Regions from separate parts of the Sphaerotilus sp. FB-3 genome, predicted to be linked through region 4. Evidence: predicted binding sites of a transcription regulator. Region 4 holds the regulator's gene; each other region holds the start of a gene.
The links. Region 4 encodes FliA, which starts transcription of late flagellar genes. Its sites were predicted from a motif close to CTAAAGTTTNNNNNNNNNNNGCCGNTA; they were not measured.

Region 1 (4,580 bases), on a different contig from region 4:
AGGAACGCGAGGCGGAGATCATGTTGACCATCTCCTCCACCGGATTGACGTTGCTGAAGGTCACATAGCCCTCGGCATCGGCATTCGGGTGGGCGGGGTCGTGGATGCGGCGACCCGGCGTGTCGTCCTCGCGCACCGCCGAGACCTTGACGCCGACGCTGCCGGCGTCGTCGCTCATCGGCAGGGTCTGGAAGACCACCTGGCGGGCCTTGAAGCTCTTGCCGTCCGGGCCGGCCGCGGTGTCGGCGTTGGCGAGATTGGACGAGACGGTGTTGAGCCGCTGGCTCTGTGCGCTGACCGCGCTGCCGGAGACATGGAAGATCCTGAGCAGAGACATCATTGCCCCTTGATGGCATCGAGCATGGTGCGCACGCTGCCGTTGATGAAGCGCAGCGAGGCCTCGTACTTGACCGCGTTGTCGGCGAAGCTGGCACGCTCGCGGTCCATGTCGACGGAATTGCCGTCGAGATTGGTCTGGCTCGGCCGTGCGTACAGCAGCGAGGCCTCACGTGTGGCGGGCAGCTGGCCGATACCGAGGTGGCGCTCGCTGGTGCCGGCCATCGCCACCGCAGGCACCGTGGAGCCGCCGGTGGCCTGACGCAGCGCGGTGGCGAAGTCGAGATCGCGCGCCTGGTAGCCGGGCGTGTCGGCATTGGCGATGTTGCTCGCGATCAGCCGCTGGCGCTCGGCGCGCAGCAGCAGGGCCTGGGACTGGAAGCCCAGCGAGCTGTCGAGACGGTTCAGCATGACATCCTCGGCATCGGGGTCGGGGGTCGGGGTTCGGGGATCTGGCGGCATTCTTGATGCCCCCCCGGGACCGCGCTCACCGGAAAAGGCCGACGCGTGCGCCCCATCTTGGGCACTGGAACGCCCGGGGCGCAACCTACAGTGGCGTGTCATGATCGAGTCACCGTCCCCCTCTGCTGCCCTCGCTGCGCCTCGGCCTGCACCGTCTGCCCGGTGCACCGCGCCACGCCTGGCTCTGGCCGGGGCACGGACGCTCGCGGCGGTGGCCTTGCTGATGCAGGCGCTGGCGCTGCCTGCGCACGCCGACGCACCGACGCCGATTCCCATGCAGCAGCTGATGGAACTGGCACGCGGCGGCGCCGCCGCGCTGCCCGCCGACGCCCGCATCGAGATCGAGCCCGGACAGCTCGATCCGCGCCTGAAGCTGACGCCATGCCGGCGCATCGAACCCTATCTGCCGACCGGCTCGACCGCCTGGGGCCGCACCCGCGTGGGCCTGCGCTGCACCGATGGCCCGGTCAACTGGAACGTCTTCCTGCCAGTGACCGTGCGGGTCTGGAGTCCGGCGGTGGTGAACGCCGGACCGCTGCAGGCCGGCGCCGAGATCCGTGCCGAGGACCTGCAGATCCGCGAGGTCGACATCGCCAGCGCCGCAGCGCCGGTGTTCCGCGATCCGCAGCTGCTGGTCGGACGGCTGCTCGCCGCCACGCTGCCGCCCGGCACCCCGCTGCGCCCGCATCACCTGCGCGTGCGCCAGTGGTTCGCTGCCGGCGAGACGGTCACGCTGGTCTATGTGGGCGAAGGCTTCTCGGCCAGCACCGAGGCCCAGGCCCTGTCGAACGGCCTGGACGGACAGGCGGTCCGGGTGCGCACCCCTTCCGGCAAGATCGTGACCGGGCGACCTGTCGGCGAGCGTCGCGTCGAGGTGCGCTCATGAGCCGCAAGATCCGCCGTGATGCCGAACGGGACGGGCTGCCCTGGCTTGCGGAGCCCGGGATGGCCCACGGACCCGAAGTGCATCTTCACGCAGATTTGATACACAAGCAGATACAACTTCTCCACGCTCCGGCTAAAGTGACCGGCGGGCAGACCGATACCCAACTTGACACAGAGGTTGCGAGAATTCGGTCACACGCCACGACACAGGGGTTGTGTTCTGGCGGTCGAATGCTCGACACCCGGAACAAGGACCACCCAAGGTCTGCAGGAGTACGTGATGAAGATCGGCAACAGCAATCCCCTGAACACCCCGGCGCCAGCCCTGGCGGCGGTCAATCCCACGGCCCCGCCCGTCCGGCAGGAGGCCGCACCGCGTGATGCCACGCCTCCGGCTCCGACCAGCGGCACGCCGGCCGATGCCCCGGACAGCAGCACCAACGTGCAGATGTCCGAGACCAGCGCCGCGCTGCGCGAGGGCGGCATGGCCGACGCGAATGCGGAGTTCGACACCGAGAAGGTGCAGCGCATGCGCCAGGCCATTTCCGACGGTGTCTACCGCATCAATGCGGAAGCCATCGCCGACAAGCTGCTGGCCAATGCCCAGGATCTGCTGGGCCAGATCGGAACCGGTCGCTGAGGACAGGGCGCCCTGCCCGCTCGCCGCGGCGACCGCCAACGCGAGACCCCGTCGACCATGAACTCTTCACGACACACCCCGCCTCCTGCCGCGAACGCCCTGTCACCCGAAGCGCTGATGGGCCGTCTCGAGCGCGAGATCGCGCTGCTCGAGCATGCGCTGAGGCTTCAGGACCATGCGCGCATCGAGCCGCAGGCCCGGCGCCTGCATGAACTGCTGGCCTGCACGATGGACACGCTGACCCCGGCGGCCCGTCAGGGCCGGCTGTCGACAGCGATGCGCGACCGGCTGAGCCAGGCCTCGGGCCGCGTGCGCGAAGCCTTGGCGCGCCTGCAGCGCAGCCGTGCGCCGGTCGACCGGGCGGTGGCGGTGCTGGCCGGCGAGGAACAGGATCCGGTCCGACGCAGCTACAGCGCCTGAGCCAGAGGCCGGGTCGTCACAGGAAGCGACGGGAAGTCAGCGCGCAACGGCCTGCAGCAGGCCGAGCGAGGCCCGCACCACCTCGCCGATCAGCAAGGCGTCGACCGGCTGGCTGTAGCGGAACTTCAGGATGCGCATGCCCCGGCCGACGCCGTCGAGCAGGGGAAAGCGCGTCATCAGCTCCGCCCCGTTGAGCACCTGCAGATGCGCCTGGCCCTTGTGCAGCGCCATCGCCATCAGGTTGCTGCCGCGATACAGGAACATCAGATTGCCCCAGCGCACCGTCTGGGCCAGATCAGGCTCGGCAGCGATCACCGCCTGCTGGATCGCGGTTGCCGTCGCGACTTGCGCAGGCGGCAGCATGTCGAAGAAGTTGGCCACCAGTGCGGCGGGCCGGACAAGATGTCGCATGGAGGAATTCCGTCGCGGCGGAATGTCTGGGGGAGCGGATGCGCCTCGTCCGTGGTGCCGCGATGCGGCAGGGTTTCACGCCCGACCCGCATTGACGGGATAGGACGAACAGCCGTTCGATGTTAGCAAAGCGCCCCGGAAACGGACCGGGGCAATCCCCCATGGGCGCTCAGGTGCGCGGCAGCGTGACGCCGGTCTGGCCCTGGTACTTGCCGCCGCGGTCTCGGTAGCTGGTCTCGCAGATCTCGTCGGACTCGAAGAACAGCACCTGCGCGCAGCCCTCGCCGGCGTAGATCTTGGCCGGCAGCGGCGTGGTGTTGGAGAACTCCAGCGTCACATAGCCTTCCCACTCGGGCTCGAAGGGCGTGACGTTGACGATGATGCCGCAGCGCGCGTAGGTGCTCTTGCCCAGGCAGACGGTCAGCACGCTGCGCGGAATGCGGAAATACTCGACCGTGCGTGCCAGCGCGAAGCTGTTGGGCGGAATGATGCAGACCTCGCCCTTGAAGTCGACGAAGCTCTTCTCGTCGAAGTTCTTCGGGTCGACCACCGTGGAATGCACGTTGGTGAAGATCTTGAACTCGTCGGCGCAGCGGATGTCGTAGCCGTAGCTCGAGGTGCCGTAGCTGACGATCTTGTGGCCGTCCGGAGCGAAGCGCACCTGGGACGGCTCGAACGGCTCGATCATGCCGTGCTGATCCGCCATGCGGCGGATCCACTTGTCGCTCTTGATGCTCATGCTGCGGAAGGACGTGTCTGGAGGAAAGGCGGGATTCTAAGCGCCTGCGGCCCCGGGAAAACACGGATCCCCACAGGGAATCCCCCGCTCAGGTTTGCCGCACGGCCGCCGATGCATCCAGTCGATGCGGCCTTTCCCGGGCCGCATGCCGCCGAAGTTGCAGAGGTACCGCAGTGGCCTGGATTCCGAAGAAGCGTCGCCCCTCCCGCCTGCAGGGCAGCAGCAGCCCGGACGCTCCGGTCATGCCCGCCGCGCCCGTCATGTGCCGGCGGCTCGAGCCACGGGTCATGTTCGACGCGGCAGCCCTGCTCACCGCCGAACAGGTGCTGTCGGCAGAGACGGCTGCGCCGCCGCCGCCGAGCCTGGCCACCGACGAAGCGCTGCTGGCCGCCCTGGACGCGGCCTCCACCGAAGTCGCCACGCCAGCCCCCAGCCCGACGCAGATCGCCTTCGTGTCCTCGACGCTCCAGGATGCGCAGGGGCTGGCCGCCAGCCTGGGGCCGCAGGTCGAGGTGGTGATGCTCGACCCGGCCCGCGACAGCCTGACGCAGATCCGCGACACGCTCGACGGGCGCCAGGATGTGACCGCGCTGCACCTGTTCACCCATGGCAGCAGCGGCAGCCTCGACCTCGGCGGCAGCGTGCTCGATCCGCTGTCCGCCGGCTTCGACGCGCAGCGCCCGCTGC
Region 2 (4,580 bases), on a different contig from region 4:
GCAATGCGGAAGGCATTCTCCTCGCCCGTCTTCGTCGAGCGCAGCGTCAGCCGGGCCCCCGACGCATCGGTCACGATGCCGGCGGTCACGCCGGCGTTGGCCTTGTTGATCTTGTCGCGGATCGAGCCCAGCGAAGTCTCTCCGGCGCCGATGCTGATCGTGACCGGCGTCGCGCCCGACTTCGCGCTGAAGCCGGTCGGCGGCGTCCCCCCGGTCCAGCTGCCCAGCTCGATCGTCATCGACCCCTCCGACAGCGTCGCGCTGCTGCCCGAGAACACCGAGCTGCTGACCGTCTGCGTCGTCGCCAGCGCATTGACCTGCAGCGAGTGGGATCCTGCCGCCCCGCTCTTGCCGCTGACCGGGGTGACCGTGGCCACCGAGGCATCGGAGACCGTCGTGCTGGTCTGACCCCACAGCGACGTCGAGTTGAAGGCGGCCGACTTGTCGCGCAGCGTCGACAGCGCGCTCTGGATCTTGCCGAACGACGAGATCTGGGCATTGATCGAGCTCTGCGTGCTCTGCAGCGTCTTTAGCGGCTGGCGCTCGATGGCCATCAGCTGGCTGACGATCGAGCTGACGTCGAGACCACTGCCCAGACCGGACGCGGTAATGGAAGCCATGAAAACTACTCCTGAAGACTGAGGACGCTCGCGACGAGTTCAAGCACGAACGCGCAGAACGGACGGGCCGATCTGCGCGCAGAGGGAATCGACAGAAGCAGCCCGGGCCTCGGCCCGGACCACCTGCTGATCCGGATCAGGCCGGATCAGCGCAGCAGCGACAGGACCTGCTGCGGCTGCTGGTTGGCCTGGGCCAGCATCGTGTTGCCCGCCTGCGAGAGCACCTGGGCCCGCGACAGGTTCGCAGATTCGACCGCGAAGTCCGCGTCGGTGATGCGGCCGCGTGCCGAGGTGATGTTCTCCTGGCTGGTCGCCAGGTTGGCCACCACGCTCTCGAAGCGGTTCTGCACCGAGCCCAGGTTCGAGCGGGCCGAGGTCACCTCGTCGATCGCGGCATCCAGGTTCGAGATGGTCGTCAGGGAGGCCGCGACCGTCGAGATCGAGGCAGCCGTGCCAGTGATGGCCGCAACCATGCCGGTGCCTGCGGTCATGTTGCGCAGCGCGACCGTGATGCGGTCGGTGGCATCGGTGTCGGTACCGATCTGGAAGGCCATGCTGGTGGCCGCCGAGTTCAGCAGGTTCTTGCCGTTGAACTTGGTGCCTTCGAGCACGCGGCTGACTTCGGTCGCCAGCGCAGTGTATTCCTCGTTCAGGTTGACACGGTCGCTGGTGTCGTTGGTGGAGTTGGCCGACTGGACCGCCAGCTCACGCATGCGCTGCAGGGACTCGCCGACCTTGCCCAGGGAACCTTCAGCCGTCTGCGCCATCGAGATCGCATCGTTGGCATTGCGCGTCGCGACGGTCATGCCGCGAACCTGCGAGGTCATGCGCTCAGCGATGGCCAGACCGGCCGCATCATCCTTGGCCGAGTTGATCCGCAGGCCGGTCGACAGACGCTGCATCGAGGTCGACAGCGAGCCCTCGGTCGACTGCAGAGCGCGCTGAGCGCTCAGCGAGGCCATGTTGGTGTTGATGGTGGTAGGCATAGCTACTCCAGTGATGTCTGATGCTGATGAGCTTGGTGCCGCTCCCGGCACCTGATCGGCTCGTCGCACATGGGGTCCGAGCCGTACTTGAGTTTTCGACGACTCGCCGCCCGGCTTGAGGCTGAACTGAGCATTTTTTCACCCCAGTTCTTGCCTCCGCACACCAAGGCACATCAGCACATGCCCTCCACGCCCGCCGTCAATCTGTCAAGAAGAACACCAATTGGTACCACTTCAACTGCGCAAAAGTGAAACATTCGGTGCTAGAAACGCTCGCAACCTTCTTTGCGTGACGCCATGCCGGCGGACACGCCTGCTCCGGAGACTTCCTCATGATCAACCTCGTCGTCGCCTGCCTGGGGCAGGACATCCGCTGGATCGACGAGCTGCCCGCCTCCTGCGGGATCAGGCTTCACGCGCCACTGCATCCCGATGCCACCGCCGGCCTGCACCGGCCGGTCCAGCGCGTGTCGGCCGAAACTGACACCAGCGCGGCGGAGATGCATCTGCGCCACCTGCTGGCCCTGCCGGGCGGTGCGCCACGCGATCTGACCGTGTTCTGCGACGGCCAGCCCTTCGACGCGGCACCGGCCCTGCTCGATCTGATCGACAGCGAGGACGAATGGAGCGACGTTCAGCCCCTGGGCGCGCCCCTGGCGCTGCGCGATCTGCCGGAAGCCGAACTGGCGCAGCATCCCGGCCAGCGCGACTGGATGGGCGGGCTGCCGGTGGAGCCGCAGCATTTCTGCCCCCGCAGCCTGTCGACGCTGGGCGGGCGCGACGCGGAAGCACAGTGGCTCGCCCGCCAGTACCGTCGCCTTCATGGGCTGGACCGGGGCACGCATCTGCTGGGGCATTTTCTCGACCTCTGCGGCCTGGGCGAGCTGGCGAGGGCCGCTCGCCGCAGCGATCTGGGCCGCCGGGCCCCGGGCGGCATTCTCGCGGTGCGACAGACGGTGCTGGAGGCCACGGTGCGGCAGCACCGCCAGGCGCTGGACCATGTGCTCGAGCGGGTGCTGCCCGGACAGCCCGTCCATGCTCGCCTGTGGGAACACGTCTGGCTGCATCTGTTCGGTCTGCCCTTCGTCACGCTGGAGGCCTTGCCGCGCCCGCCGGCCCCACCCGCCCCGGCCCGACTCGATGCCGCGATGGCTCGCGCGATGGCCTCGATCGACGCCACGCTGGCGCGCGCCACCGGCGGCAGGCCCAGCACCGTCACGCCGGCGCCCTTCCACCTGCCCGCCCGGGCGATCGCAGCCCGTGCGCCAGCGGCACCGATGGACGAGGCCATGCGGGCTTTCGGTCGAGGCGATTTCGAACAGGCCGCCCGTCAGGCACGCCAGGAGCTGATGCGGGCACCCGACCAGGAGCACAGCCGTTTCATGCTGGCCATGTCGCTGGCTGCCCAGGGACGCAGCAACGAGGCCCTGGACCAGTTCGAGCGTCTGCTGGGCCGGGGCGAGCAGGACATGCTGTCCTCGCGACCCGCGCCGCAGGCCACGCCCGCACCCTCCGCACCGAGCAGCACCGGATCGTCCGCGGAAGACCGGAATTCCTCACGCTTTTCCGGCTGACATGCGCATCGCGATCCGTACGGCACGACCTGTTCCCGCTGACAGGGTGGCCGTTTCCAGGCTTCGCTGATGGCAATGAAAATCCACGAAATTTCACACTCGGAGCGATTTCGGGACATGCCGACGCCCGAAATGTCCGACGCAGGATGACGGCCTGTAGGAAGTTGCCTGACACGCTAACGGAATCAGGGGGACTCGAGGCACGGAAGAGGGATGATGTTCCCGCCCAGTTCGGCTCTTCAGAATCCGCTCCATCGACACACCGCCCCGCAGCACAGCAGCCGCCGGGCAACCCCGACAGACACACCGCCAGGAGCAAGCCATGAATTCCGACCAGATCCTCGCCGAAATCCGCGAAGCCAACCTGTCGTACCTGATGCTGGCCCAGAGCCTGATCCGTGCCGACCGCGAGCAGGCCCTGTTCCGCCTGGGCGTCTCCGAGGAGACCGCCGCGCTGCTGGAAGCCCTGTCGCCGGCCCAGATGCTGAAGATCGCCGCCTGCAACACGCTGCTGTGCCGCATGCGTGCCGACGACGATCTGGTCTGGGGCCTGCTGACCAACCACGGCAAGAGCGCCGCCAACGAGGGCGTGTCGCGCCTGCACGCCAGCATCCTGATGGCCGGCCGTCACTGCGAAGCCGCCTGATTCCGGATCCGGACCCGCGACGCGAGGGGAACACGACCATGAAGACCAAGAGCATCCTCACCGAAGCCCGCCAGATCGAGCGCGCCGTCACGCTGATCAAGCTCGGCGCCCGCCTGCAGGTGGTCGAGTCGGAGACCGATCTCTCGTACGAGCGACTGCTGCGCCTGTACAAGGAGTCGCCGGCAAGTCGCCGAGCAAGGGCCAGCTGCCCTTCTCGACCGACTGGTTCATGACCTGGCAGCCCAACATCCACGCGTCGCTGTTCCTGAACACCCACGAATACCTGAACAAGGTGGCCGAGCTCGAGGAGATCGACACGGTCATCAAGGCCTACCAGCTCTATCTCGAGCAGACGCAGGCCCAGAACCTCGAACCGCTGCTGTCGATCACCCGGGCCTGGCGGCTGGTGAAGTTCGTCGACAACGGCATGCTGACGATGACGAAGTGCTCCAAGTGCGCGGGCAGCTTCGTCACCCATCCGCACGAGATCGCCAAGCACTTCGTCTGCGGCCTGTGCAACCCGCCGGCACGCGCCGGCAAGGGCAAGGCCAGCGGGTCGCTGCAGCTGCACTGATCGATCCGCCTTCCTGATCCCTGATTTCTTGTCTCCTCCCTTGCACCTCGAGCGGTGCAGTTCGGGGCCCGGTCATGCCGGGCCCTTTTTTCTTGAAGCGCCAAGATGCCTGCATCTTTGGTGCTTTTTTTCACTACAGCTCATTAGCACAACGCCGGATGATCAATATCTGAATGCCCT
Region 3 (4,580 bases), on a different contig from region 4:
ACACCGTTTGCACGGACCCGAGCCTCGCGCCCGGGTCCGTTTTTCTTGGGTCGCCAGATCGGCATGGGCGAAAAAACCGCCGGATAGATCAGCCTCCATCGCGGAGCGGACAGACGACACCCCCCCTAGTCTCCAAGGCTGCCGAGGATGGCGTCCGCCTCGTTCCCGGCCCGCCCGGAGTGCCTGACCATGTCCGCCCTGCCCGACCTGTCCCGCCGCCAGAAACGCCGGCTCGCCCGCCATCCGGAGCGCCCCGGCGGCGCCCGCGAGGCACGTTCATCTGCGCCCCCCCGCCGCACCCTGCCCTGGCCCCTGCCCGCCCTGCTGGCCTGGGCGCTGGCCTGGAGCCTGTGGATCACCGCAACGTCGAACGGCCTGCCGGCGGCGGCCGGCTTCGTGCTGGCCACGCTGTCGGCCGGGCTGTTCGCGATCGGCGCGCGCACCCGGTGGCGGCTGCTGATGACGCTGGGCGGCTTCCCGCTGTCGCTGGCGCTGTCCGGGCTGGCCCAGGGCGTGGCCGCCGCCCTGTGGCTGCTGCCGCTGGCGCTGCTGGCTGCGGCCTACCCGCTGCGCGCCTGGCGCGATGCACCGCTCTTTCCGACCGAAGCCGATGCGCTCGAAGGGCTGGAGACGTTGGTGCCGCTGCCCCCGATGGCGCGGGTGCTCGATGCCGGCTGCGGCCTGGGCCACGGCCTGCAGGCGCTGCAGAAGGTCTGGCCGGATGCCCGGATGGAAGGCATCGAATGGAGCTGGCCGATCCGGCTCGCCGCAGGCCTGCGCTGCCCGTGGGCCCGCATCCGCCAGGGCGACATGTGGGCCGCCTCCTGGGCCGAGCATGATCTGGTCTACCTTTTCCAGCGCCCCGAGAGCATGAATCGCGCCGCCGAGAAGGCGCTGGCCGAGATGCGCCCGGGCAGCTGGCTGGTCAGCCTGGAGTTCGACGTGCCGGGCATGCGCCCGCACGCGCGCCTGCAGAACGAGGGGCACCGGCCGGTCTGGATCTACGCGATCCGCTGACCCATCCGCCCGACATCGTCCAACCGCACGATCCCGGATTCATCCCGCATGTCGATGCTCCTGACCGACGACTCGCCGGTGTGCGCGTCCGCCCCCGTCCGCCCGCCCCGCCCCCCGATCGAGATGCGACAGGCCGATCCGGCCGGTCGCCTGCCCAGGCCGCCCGACGGCCGCTGGCTCGCGGTGCTGCCACCGGCTCGGCAGGTGCTGGCGGTGGGCGAGGAGGCCGCGCTGCTGGCCCCGTGGCATCGGCAGCAGCATGCCCAGGCCCGCTGGCAGGCCGTGCCGCTGCCGGTGGGCGGCGAGGCGCTCGCACCGGCCCTGCCACCGGCCGGATCGATCGACCTGCTGCTGCTGTCGCCGGGCTTCTTCGCGCTGACCGATGCCGACCGCTGGCTGGCGCGGCTGGGCGAGTGCTGCGCGCCCGGTGCCCGGCTGAGCCTGGCACTGGACAACGGCTGCACGCTCGAGCGCATGGCCCGGCTGCTGGAGGCAGGGACGGCCGCCGCCGGCGATCCTCAGCATGATCTGGCACGCGCCCATGCGCCAGCCACCGTCTACAAGCTGCTGCTCGATGCCGGCTGGCTGCCGCACCTGGCCGCGCACGAGCCGGTCGAGACCGCCGATCCGGCCTTCGCGCAGGGCGTGCGCCAGCTCGCCAGCCTGCTCGGCCTGGGCGAGGGCTGCGTCGACGAGGTGCACCGGATGCGCCGGCTGCATGTGCTGGCCCGCCGCGACGATGACGGCCGGGCGGCCGCAGCGCTGCCGCCACGCACGAGCGCGCCCTTCGCCGTCGTCGTGCCCACCACCGACGAGGCACAGCTGCGCGCCAACGTGCTGGCCTCGCCAGGACTGCGCGAGGTCAACGCCCGCATCGCGGTGTGCCGCGGCGCCACCAGCCCCGGCGACGCGATCGCGCAGGCCGAGGCCGCCTGCGAGGCCGACTGGCTGCTGCTGTGCCACCAGGACGTCTATTTCCCGCCCGGCTTCGGCCAGCGGCTTTCGGCCGAACTCGAGGCCATTCCCGCGCACGAGCGGCCGCGCACGCTGCTGGGCTTCATCGGCGTCGGCGTCGATGCGCAGGGGCAGCGGCTGATGCGCGCCGGCCAGGTCATCGACCGGCTGATCCACATGGATCATCCCGGCTCGGGCGTGGCGCTGTCCTTCGACGAGGTCGCCATCGTCGTCTCGCGCGGCTCGATCCACCGCATCGCGCCGGAAATGGGCTGGCATCTGTGGGCCACCGACCTGTGCCTGACGGCGATCTCGCAGCACCGGGTCATGCCGCGGCTGCTGTCGCTGCCGCTGTTCCACAACTCGCGCACCGGCTGGGGCCTGCCCGAGGCCTTCGTCGATTCGGCCGAGCGGCTGATCGCCCGCCATCCGGCCTTCGCGCCGATCCACACGCTGTGCGCGACGCTGACGCCGGAATTCGTCGCGAGTCGGCGGGCATTGCGCCGCTGATGGACCGCGCGAGCCGCGCTTTTGCCGATCTAGCCCGGCTCAAGTGACCCGAATCCGCACCGATATGCAAATCATGCCTGCGATCCGCGCAACGCCCGAGGCGTGCTGCGCCGGAACGCTGAGCCTCCACTGAGGAGTCAGGATCCATGTTCGTCATCGTCGGGTGGCTCGTCGCCATCGGTTGCATCTTCGGCGTGTACATCGTGCACGGCGGCAACATCCAGGTCATCCTGAAGGCCCTGCCCTTCGAGATGATCACCATCTTCGGCGGCGCGCTGGGCGCCTTCGTCGCGAACAACCAGCCCAAGGTGCTCAAGGCCACCGGCAAGGGCCTGGGCGCCTGCTTCAAGCCCTCCAAGCACTCCAAGGCCCGCGCGATGGAGCTGCTGGCCATGCTCTTCGAGATCCTGCAGAAGACCCGCAAGGAAGGCCTGATGTCGATCGAGAAGGACATCGAGGATCCGCACAGCTCGGCGCTGTTCCAGAAGTTCCCGGTGGTGGGCAACGACCACCATGTGACCGAGTTCGTCTGCGACTACCTGCGCATGATGGTCTCGGGCAACCTCAATGCCCACGAGATCGAGTCGCTGATGGACACCGAGCTGGAGACCCATCACCACGAGGCCCACGCGGCCGCAGCCGCCATCGCCCGACTGGCCGGCGCCCTGCCCGCCTTCGGCATCGTCGCGGCGGTGCTGGGCGTGGTCAACACCATGGGCTCGGTCGGCCAGCCGCCGGCGGTGCTGGGCGGCATGATCGGCTCGGCGCTGGTGGGCACCTTCCTGGGCATTCTGCTGGCCTACGGCTTCGCCGAACCGCTGGCCGGCCTGCTCGAGCAGAAGATCGACGAGGACGGCAAGGAGCTGCAGACCATCAAGACGGTGCTGCTGGCCTCGATGCAGGGCTACGCGCCGCAGATCGCCATCGAGTTCGGCCGCAAGGTGCTGTACTCGACCGAGCGACCGACCTTCACCGAGCTCGAGCAGCACGTGAAGAAGAAGTGACGCGGGAAGCGATCGCGAGCATGAGCACGGGAGCACGCCATGGCCGGTGACGCCAAGAAACTGCAGCCGATCATCGTCAAGAAGGTCAAGAAGGGCGGCCACGGCGCCCACGGCGGCGCCTGGAAGATCGCCTACGCCGACTTCGTGACCGCGATGATGGCCTTCTTCCTGCTGATGTGGCTGCTCGGCTCCACCACCGAGGGTGACAAGAAGGGCCTGCAGGACTACTTCCAGTCGCCGCTGAAGATCTCGCTGCTGGGCGGCGGCTCCGGCGCGGGCGACGCCTCCTCGGTCGTCAAGGGCGGCGGCACCGACCTGACGCACACCAACGGCCAGGTCCGCAAGGGCGACATCGAGGCCGAGAAGAAGACCTTCAACCTGCAGGCGCTCAAGGCCACCCAGGCCCAGGCCGAGCAGGAGCGGCTGCATGCACTCAAGCAGCGCATGCAGAACGTCATCGACGCCTCGCCGCAGCTGCGATCGCTGAAGTCCCAGGTGCGCCTGGACATGACCCGCGAAGGACTGCGCATCCAGATCGTCGACGACCAGAATCGACCGATGTTCGACAGCGGCTCCGACATGGTCAAGCCCTACATGCGCGATGTGCTGCAGGCCATCGGCAGCGTGCTCAGCGAGGTGCCCAACCGGCTGACGCTGGAAGGTCACACCGATGCCAAGCCCTTCTCCGCCGGCGTGGCCGGCTACAGCAACTGGGAACTGTCGAGCGACCGCGCCAACGCGTCGCGGCGGGAGCTGGTCGCCGGCGGGCTGGACAACGACCGGATCCTGCGGGTGCAGGGCCTGGCCTCGAGCATTCCGTTCAACAAGCAGGATCCCCTCGACCCGGTGAACCGACGCATCAGCCTGATCGTGATGACTCGCGATGCCGAGGAGCGCTTCTTCTCGTCGACCGATGCCGCGCAGCCCGCAGAGGAAGGCGCAGCGCCGGATTCCGCTTCCTCAAGTCCGGCCTCGGCCGGTCGATAAACCCCACGCGGCCACCCTCCAGCACAAGGATCTGTCATGCCTTCCTACTCCGACCTCCGCTATCTTGTCGTCGATGACTTCTCCACGATGCGCCGCATCGTGCGCGGC
Region 4 (4,580 bases):
CGGCCTGTTGCGCTGCGACTGGCTGACCGCGCTGCAGTCGCCTCAGAACCGGTAACCGATGCGCAGGCCGCCCCAGTGGCGGCCCTGCACGATGATCGGTGCCGAGGCCTCCTTGAGCATCACATGCTTGCCGCCGCCCATGTCGCGGCGGTAGGTCTGCACCAGGAAAGGCCGCTCGTTGCGCGCCGAGGCCAGACCGGTGCGGTCGTTGAAGATGCGCCGGTAGCGGCTGTTGGCGGTGTTCCAGGCCACATCGCCGGGACGCTGAGGCTGGCAGTAGATGGTGTTGTGCACCGGCACATAGCCGTTGCGATCGACCGCGATGCAGAAGGCGATCTTGTCGCTGCTGCCCAGCACCTTTTCCTGGATCGCCGGAAAGAGCCTTTCCGCCAGCGGCGAGAAGGTGGCCAGAAACTGCTCCGGCTGCGTGCCCTCGAGCGGCTGATAGCGCACATCGAAGAGCGCCTGCGCCGAGATGTGCCCCTGCTGGACCGCCTGCTCGAGCAGCCGGGACATGTCGGCGGCCGCACGCTGGGCCTGCGCGATCATCGGCGTGTCGGTGGTTTCGACACCGCAGCCGGCCAGTTCGTCGATCAGGGTCTCGGACACCGACAGGAAACGGTCGCTGCAGTCCAGCGCCACATCCAGGCCGTCGAAGGCATGACGGATGCCGCTGGAGAGCTGCTGCGAGCGCTCGCAGACCTGCTGGACGGTGGTGGCGCTGCGCCCGGCGGTCTCGTCGATCCGTCCGACCGAGACCTCGACCTCGGCGAACGCGCGGTGGATCGCGCCCTGGGCCGAACCCTCTTCACCCGAGCGGATCTCGCGCGAGAAGGACTCGATGCGCCGGTCCAGATCGGTCAGCGTGCCCATGATGGTGCGCGAGGAGCTCTCCACCCGGCCGGCCAGATCCTTGACCGCATCGGCCACCACACCGAAGCCGCGCCCGGCCTCGCCGGCGCGCTTGGCCTCGACCGAGGCATTGAAGGCGACCAGCCGGGTCTGCAGCGCGATCTGGCCGATGTCGCTGGCGGCCGAGGCCACCTGGCGCAGCACCTCGACGATGCTGGCCACCTCGCCGGCGACCTGCGCGACCTCGGTGCGCGCCCGCACCACGGCCTCTCGGGTGGCGCCAGAAGCATCGCCGATCGCACGCTGGGACTGCTCGACCTCGCGCAGCCACTGCTCGAGCTGCTGCAGCGAGGCCAGATGCACGGCCGCATCACGCTTGGCATCCTCGATCACGCCGCGGGTCTCGGCCGCATCGCGGCCGATGTTCGACACCTGGGCGGCGATGCGCTGGACAACGCCCTTCTCGGACGACACAGGCGGCATCGCCGGCCCGTCGGACGTCGGGTTCAGGGCCTTGTCGGCATCCGCACGCCGACCATGCAACAGCTTCCACATCTCGGATTTCCGGCTGGAGGGCACCTCGCCGGAGGTGCCCTGAATCTCACCAGGCCCGCAGCTTGGCGCGCAGCCGGGCGATCGACTGGCTGTGCAGCTGGCACACCCGCGACTCGGTCACGCCCAGGACTGCGGCGATTTCCTTCAGGTTCATGTCGTGCTCGTAGTACATGCTCATCACGTACTGTTCGCGCTCGGGCAGGCCCTTGATCGCCTCGACCAGCGCCTCGCGCATGCGTCGGTCGTTGAGCCGGGCCAGCGGATCGGCGTCGGTGTCGGCGACATGGCGATCCAGATAGTCGCTGTCGCCCTCGTCGCCGCTCATGTCCTCGAGATAGACCAGCTGCGTTCCACGGACCCGGTTGAGCAGATCCTGGTAGTCGGGCAGCGACAGGCCCATCTCGGCGGCGATCTCGCTCTCGTGCGGCGCCCGGCCGAGACGCTGCTCGAGCTTGTGGACCGCGCCCTCGATGTCACGCTGGTGCTTGCGCCCGCTGCGGCTCATCCAGTCGCCGCCGCGCAGCTCGTCGAGCATGGCGCCGCGGATGCGCTGGGTGGCGAAGGTCTCGAACTGCACGCCCTGCTTGATGTCGAAGCGGCTCATCGCGTCGGTCAGCCCGATCATGCCGACCTGGATCAGGTCGTCGAGCTCGACGTTCGCCGGCAGCCGGGCGATCATCTGGTGCGCCAGACGCCGCACCAGCGAGCTGTACTGCTCGAGCATGGTCTTGGCGTCGAGCTGGCCGTTGGAGTTGTAGATCGGTTGGCTCCGTGACATGGTCAGACCATCGGCTGCAGACTGGGGGATGAAATCGGGCGCGGAGCTGCACCCGGACGCGGACGCCTCTGGCTGGCGGGCACGAAGGCCGCCCCGGCCTGCAGGGCACTGTCCATGAAGGCGGCCAGCGCCTCGGCTGCTCGCCAGGTCGCCGGGCGGGTCGGAACGATCTCGATGCAGTCGTTCTGCACGCCCCCGAAGAACAGGTCGGCGCACTGCGCCAGCCGCCCCGGCACATGCCAGGAGGCCGGCGCATCGATCTCGGCGCTCATCAGCATGTCGTGTTCGCGCCAGCCGACCTCGGTGGCCAGCCGCTTCAGCGAGGCGTAGGCATGGGTGACCGCATCGGCGCGCTCGTCGCACAGCACCAGCGGGCGTGGCCGGCTCAGGCCCTGCTCGCCGCTGCCGAACAGGCGGGCCAGCTCGGCGGCGCTGGCATGCAGCAGCACCGCCTGCGACAGCGGTGCCGCATCGATGATCGCCCGCAGGAAACCGCGCGGGCCGGCCACGCTCTCGGACCAGCGCTCGGGCAGTCCCCGCGCGGCCAGATAGGCGCGGCGGTCGGAGCGCGGCTCGATGAACTTCGCCAGACCGTCGAAGCCGCCGTCACGTGCCCGCGGGGCCCGCTCGGAGGCGTCCACCATCAGCGTGTAGAGCCCCAGCGACTCCAGCGCGACCATCATCCGGTGCAGCAGCTGGTCCTGGTGCTGGACAAACGGGTTGGACACCACCGGAATGAAGCGGACGGAGCGCACGGAGAAGAGACGGCGCAGCCCGTCGGCCTGATCGGCCGGCTGCGCCTGGCGGAAATCGCTGGGAAAGGCCATCGCGTGCTCCGTTGCGGTCTGGGGCGGGCCGCTCAGGCGCCCAGGTCACGGACAGCCGCGGACGGCTGGCGACGTGCAGGAGGGGCCGATGCATTCGCAGCGGCCGAAGCCGCCGGCTTGACGGCCGGTGCAGGCTCGGTCGCGGCCGAGGCGGGCCGGGAGAAGATCAGGTTGACGTCGCCGGTGTTCAGGCGCCAGGCCTGAGGTCCGCCGCTGCGCAGCGCCCGGTTCACCAGCGCCTGGGCGCTGAGGCGGTGCCAGTCCTCGGGAACACGCTGGCCGTTCGAGATCGCCACCACCTTCAGATGCTGGCGGATCAGCGCATCGAGCGCCGGGCCGAGCTTCACCGCCTCGTCGAGCTTGGACAGGATGATGCCGCGCGCCTGGTTGGCGGAGTAGGCATTGAGCACATCCTCGATGGTCTCGCCCTGCTGCGCGGCGTTCACCACCAGCAGCCGCTTGATGCTGCGGTGCGAGAGCATGTCGAGCAGGTCGCGGGTGCGCGCGTCGCGCTGTGCCAGGCCCGCGGTGTCGATCAGCACCATTTTCTTGCCCGACAGCAGGTCGAGCAGATCCTCCAGCGCCGCGCGGTCATGCGCGGTGTGCACCGGCACGCCGAGAATGCGGCCATAGGCACGCAGCTGCTCGTGCGCGCCGACCCGGTAGGCGTCGAGCGTGATCAGGCCGAGATTGGCCGCGCCATGGCGGGTCGCGAACGAGGTCGCCAGCTTGGCGGTCGAGGTGGTCTTGCCGACGCCGGTCGAGCCGATCATCGCGTAGACGCCGCCCTGGTCCTCGATGTCGGGCTCGTTCTCGCCGGTCAGCACATTGCGCTGCAGCACGTCGGCGGCCCAGACCATCTCGTCGGTCACGTCCTCGCTCAGGCTGTCGCAGAGCTTGCGGATCAGGCCGGGAGAGAAGCCGGCATCGAGCAGCCGGGTGGTGAGCTGGGCATGGCGCGGGCTGTTGTTGAGCCGGTCCATGAAGGCCATCGTGTTGAAGCGCTCCTCGATCATGCCCTTCATGGCACGGATCTCGTTGAGCATCTCCATCGACGAGGGCAGGATCGAATCGGCCGGATCGATGCCCCGCGGGCCCGCGGCGGAGCGCACCGGCGCCGGGTTCATCGCCGCCGAATGCGCCGGCACGTCCAGGCGCGGCATCAGGGTGCTGTCGTACAGATCGGCATCCGAGGTGGACAGCTGCTCGTCGTCATGCAGGCTCATGACCGGCGGATAGGAGCGCTCTTCGGTCGTCGCGGCAGCAGCCGCCTCGTCGCGCTCCTGCTGGCGCATCCAGTCGGCATAGGTGGCCGGGGGCGGCTGCATGCCCGGCATGGCGCTCTCGCCAGCCCGCGCGCTGCCGGCGCCGGACTCGCGGCGGCTCTCGCCGGCCCGCGTCGGTGCGGGCATCGGCCGTGACTGGCCGCCCGATGCCGCCTGCGCCTGCGCCTGCATGACAGAGCCCGAAGCGGATGTGCCGGGTGCGGCCGGATCATCGTCGCCATCGCTGCGGGACTTCATCTCGGCCTGGCGCTTCTTCAGCATGCGCTCGCGCACATAGTCCTG

Region 1: the regulator FliA is predicted to act here: its motif matches at 1,817-1,843, upstream of flgM (flagellar biosynthesis anti-sigma factor FlgM).
Region 2: the regulator FliA is predicted to act here: its motif matches at 1,700-1,726, upstream of NFT33_RS00715 (flagellin N-terminal helical domain-containing protein).
Region 3: the regulator FliA is predicted to act here: its motif matches at 2,520-2,546, upstream of motA (flagellar motor stator protein MotA).

The regions. Positions count from the first base shown of each region.
Region 1 is NZ_BQWE01000050.1:245-4,824, reverse strand. It holds gene flgC (flagellar basal body rod protein FlgC) at 1-337, opposite strand, end outside; gene flgB (flagellar basal body rod protein FlgB) at 337-747, opposite strand; gene flgA (flagellar basal body P-ring formation chaperone FlgA) at 1,010-1,684, shown strand; gene flgM (flagellar biosynthesis anti-sigma factor FlgM) at 1,964-2,323, shown strand; gene NFT33_RS16365 (hypothetical protein) at 2,381-2,743, shown strand; gene NFT33_RS16360 (DUF1801 domain-containing protein) at 2,780-3,154, opposite strand; gene dcd (dCTP deaminase) at 3,324-3,893, opposite strand; gene NFT33_RS16350 (DUF4347 domain-containing protein) at 4,136-4,580, shown strand, end outside.
Region 2 is NZ_BQWE01000004.1:21,642-26,221, forward strand. It holds gene fliD (flagellar filament capping protein FliD) at 1-620, opposite strand, end outside; gene NFT33_RS00715 (flagellin N-terminal helical domain-containing protein) at 767-1,606, opposite strand; gene NFT33_RS00720 (hypothetical protein) at 1,939-3,180, shown strand; gene flhD (flagellar transcriptional regulator FlhD) at 3,503-3,826, shown strand; partial or broken gene flhC (flagellar transcriptional regulator FlhC) at 3,865-4,400, shown strand.
Region 3 is NZ_BQWE01000004.1:27,811-32,390, forward strand. It holds gene NFT33_RS00740 (class I SAM-dependent methyltransferase) at 190-1,017, shown strand; gene NFT33_RS00745 (hypothetical protein) at 1,066-2,481, shown strand; gene motA (flagellar motor stator protein MotA) at 2,628-3,485, shown strand; gene motB (flagellar motor protein MotB) at 3,525-4,472, shown strand; gene cheY (chemotaxis response regulator CheY) at 4,509-4,580, shown strand, end outside.
Region 4 is NZ_BQWE01000060.1:47,800-52,379, reverse strand. It holds gene NFT33_RS18835 (hypothetical protein) at 1-55, shown strand, start outside; gene NFT33_RS18830 (methyl-accepting chemotaxis protein) at 43-1,407, opposite strand; gene NFT33_RS18825 (RNA polymerase sigma factor FliA) at 1,454-2,167, opposite strand; gene NFT33_RS18820 (flagellar biosynthesis protein) at 2,188-3,012, opposite strand; gene flhF (flagellar biosynthesis GTPase FlhF) at 3,045-4,580, opposite strand, start outside.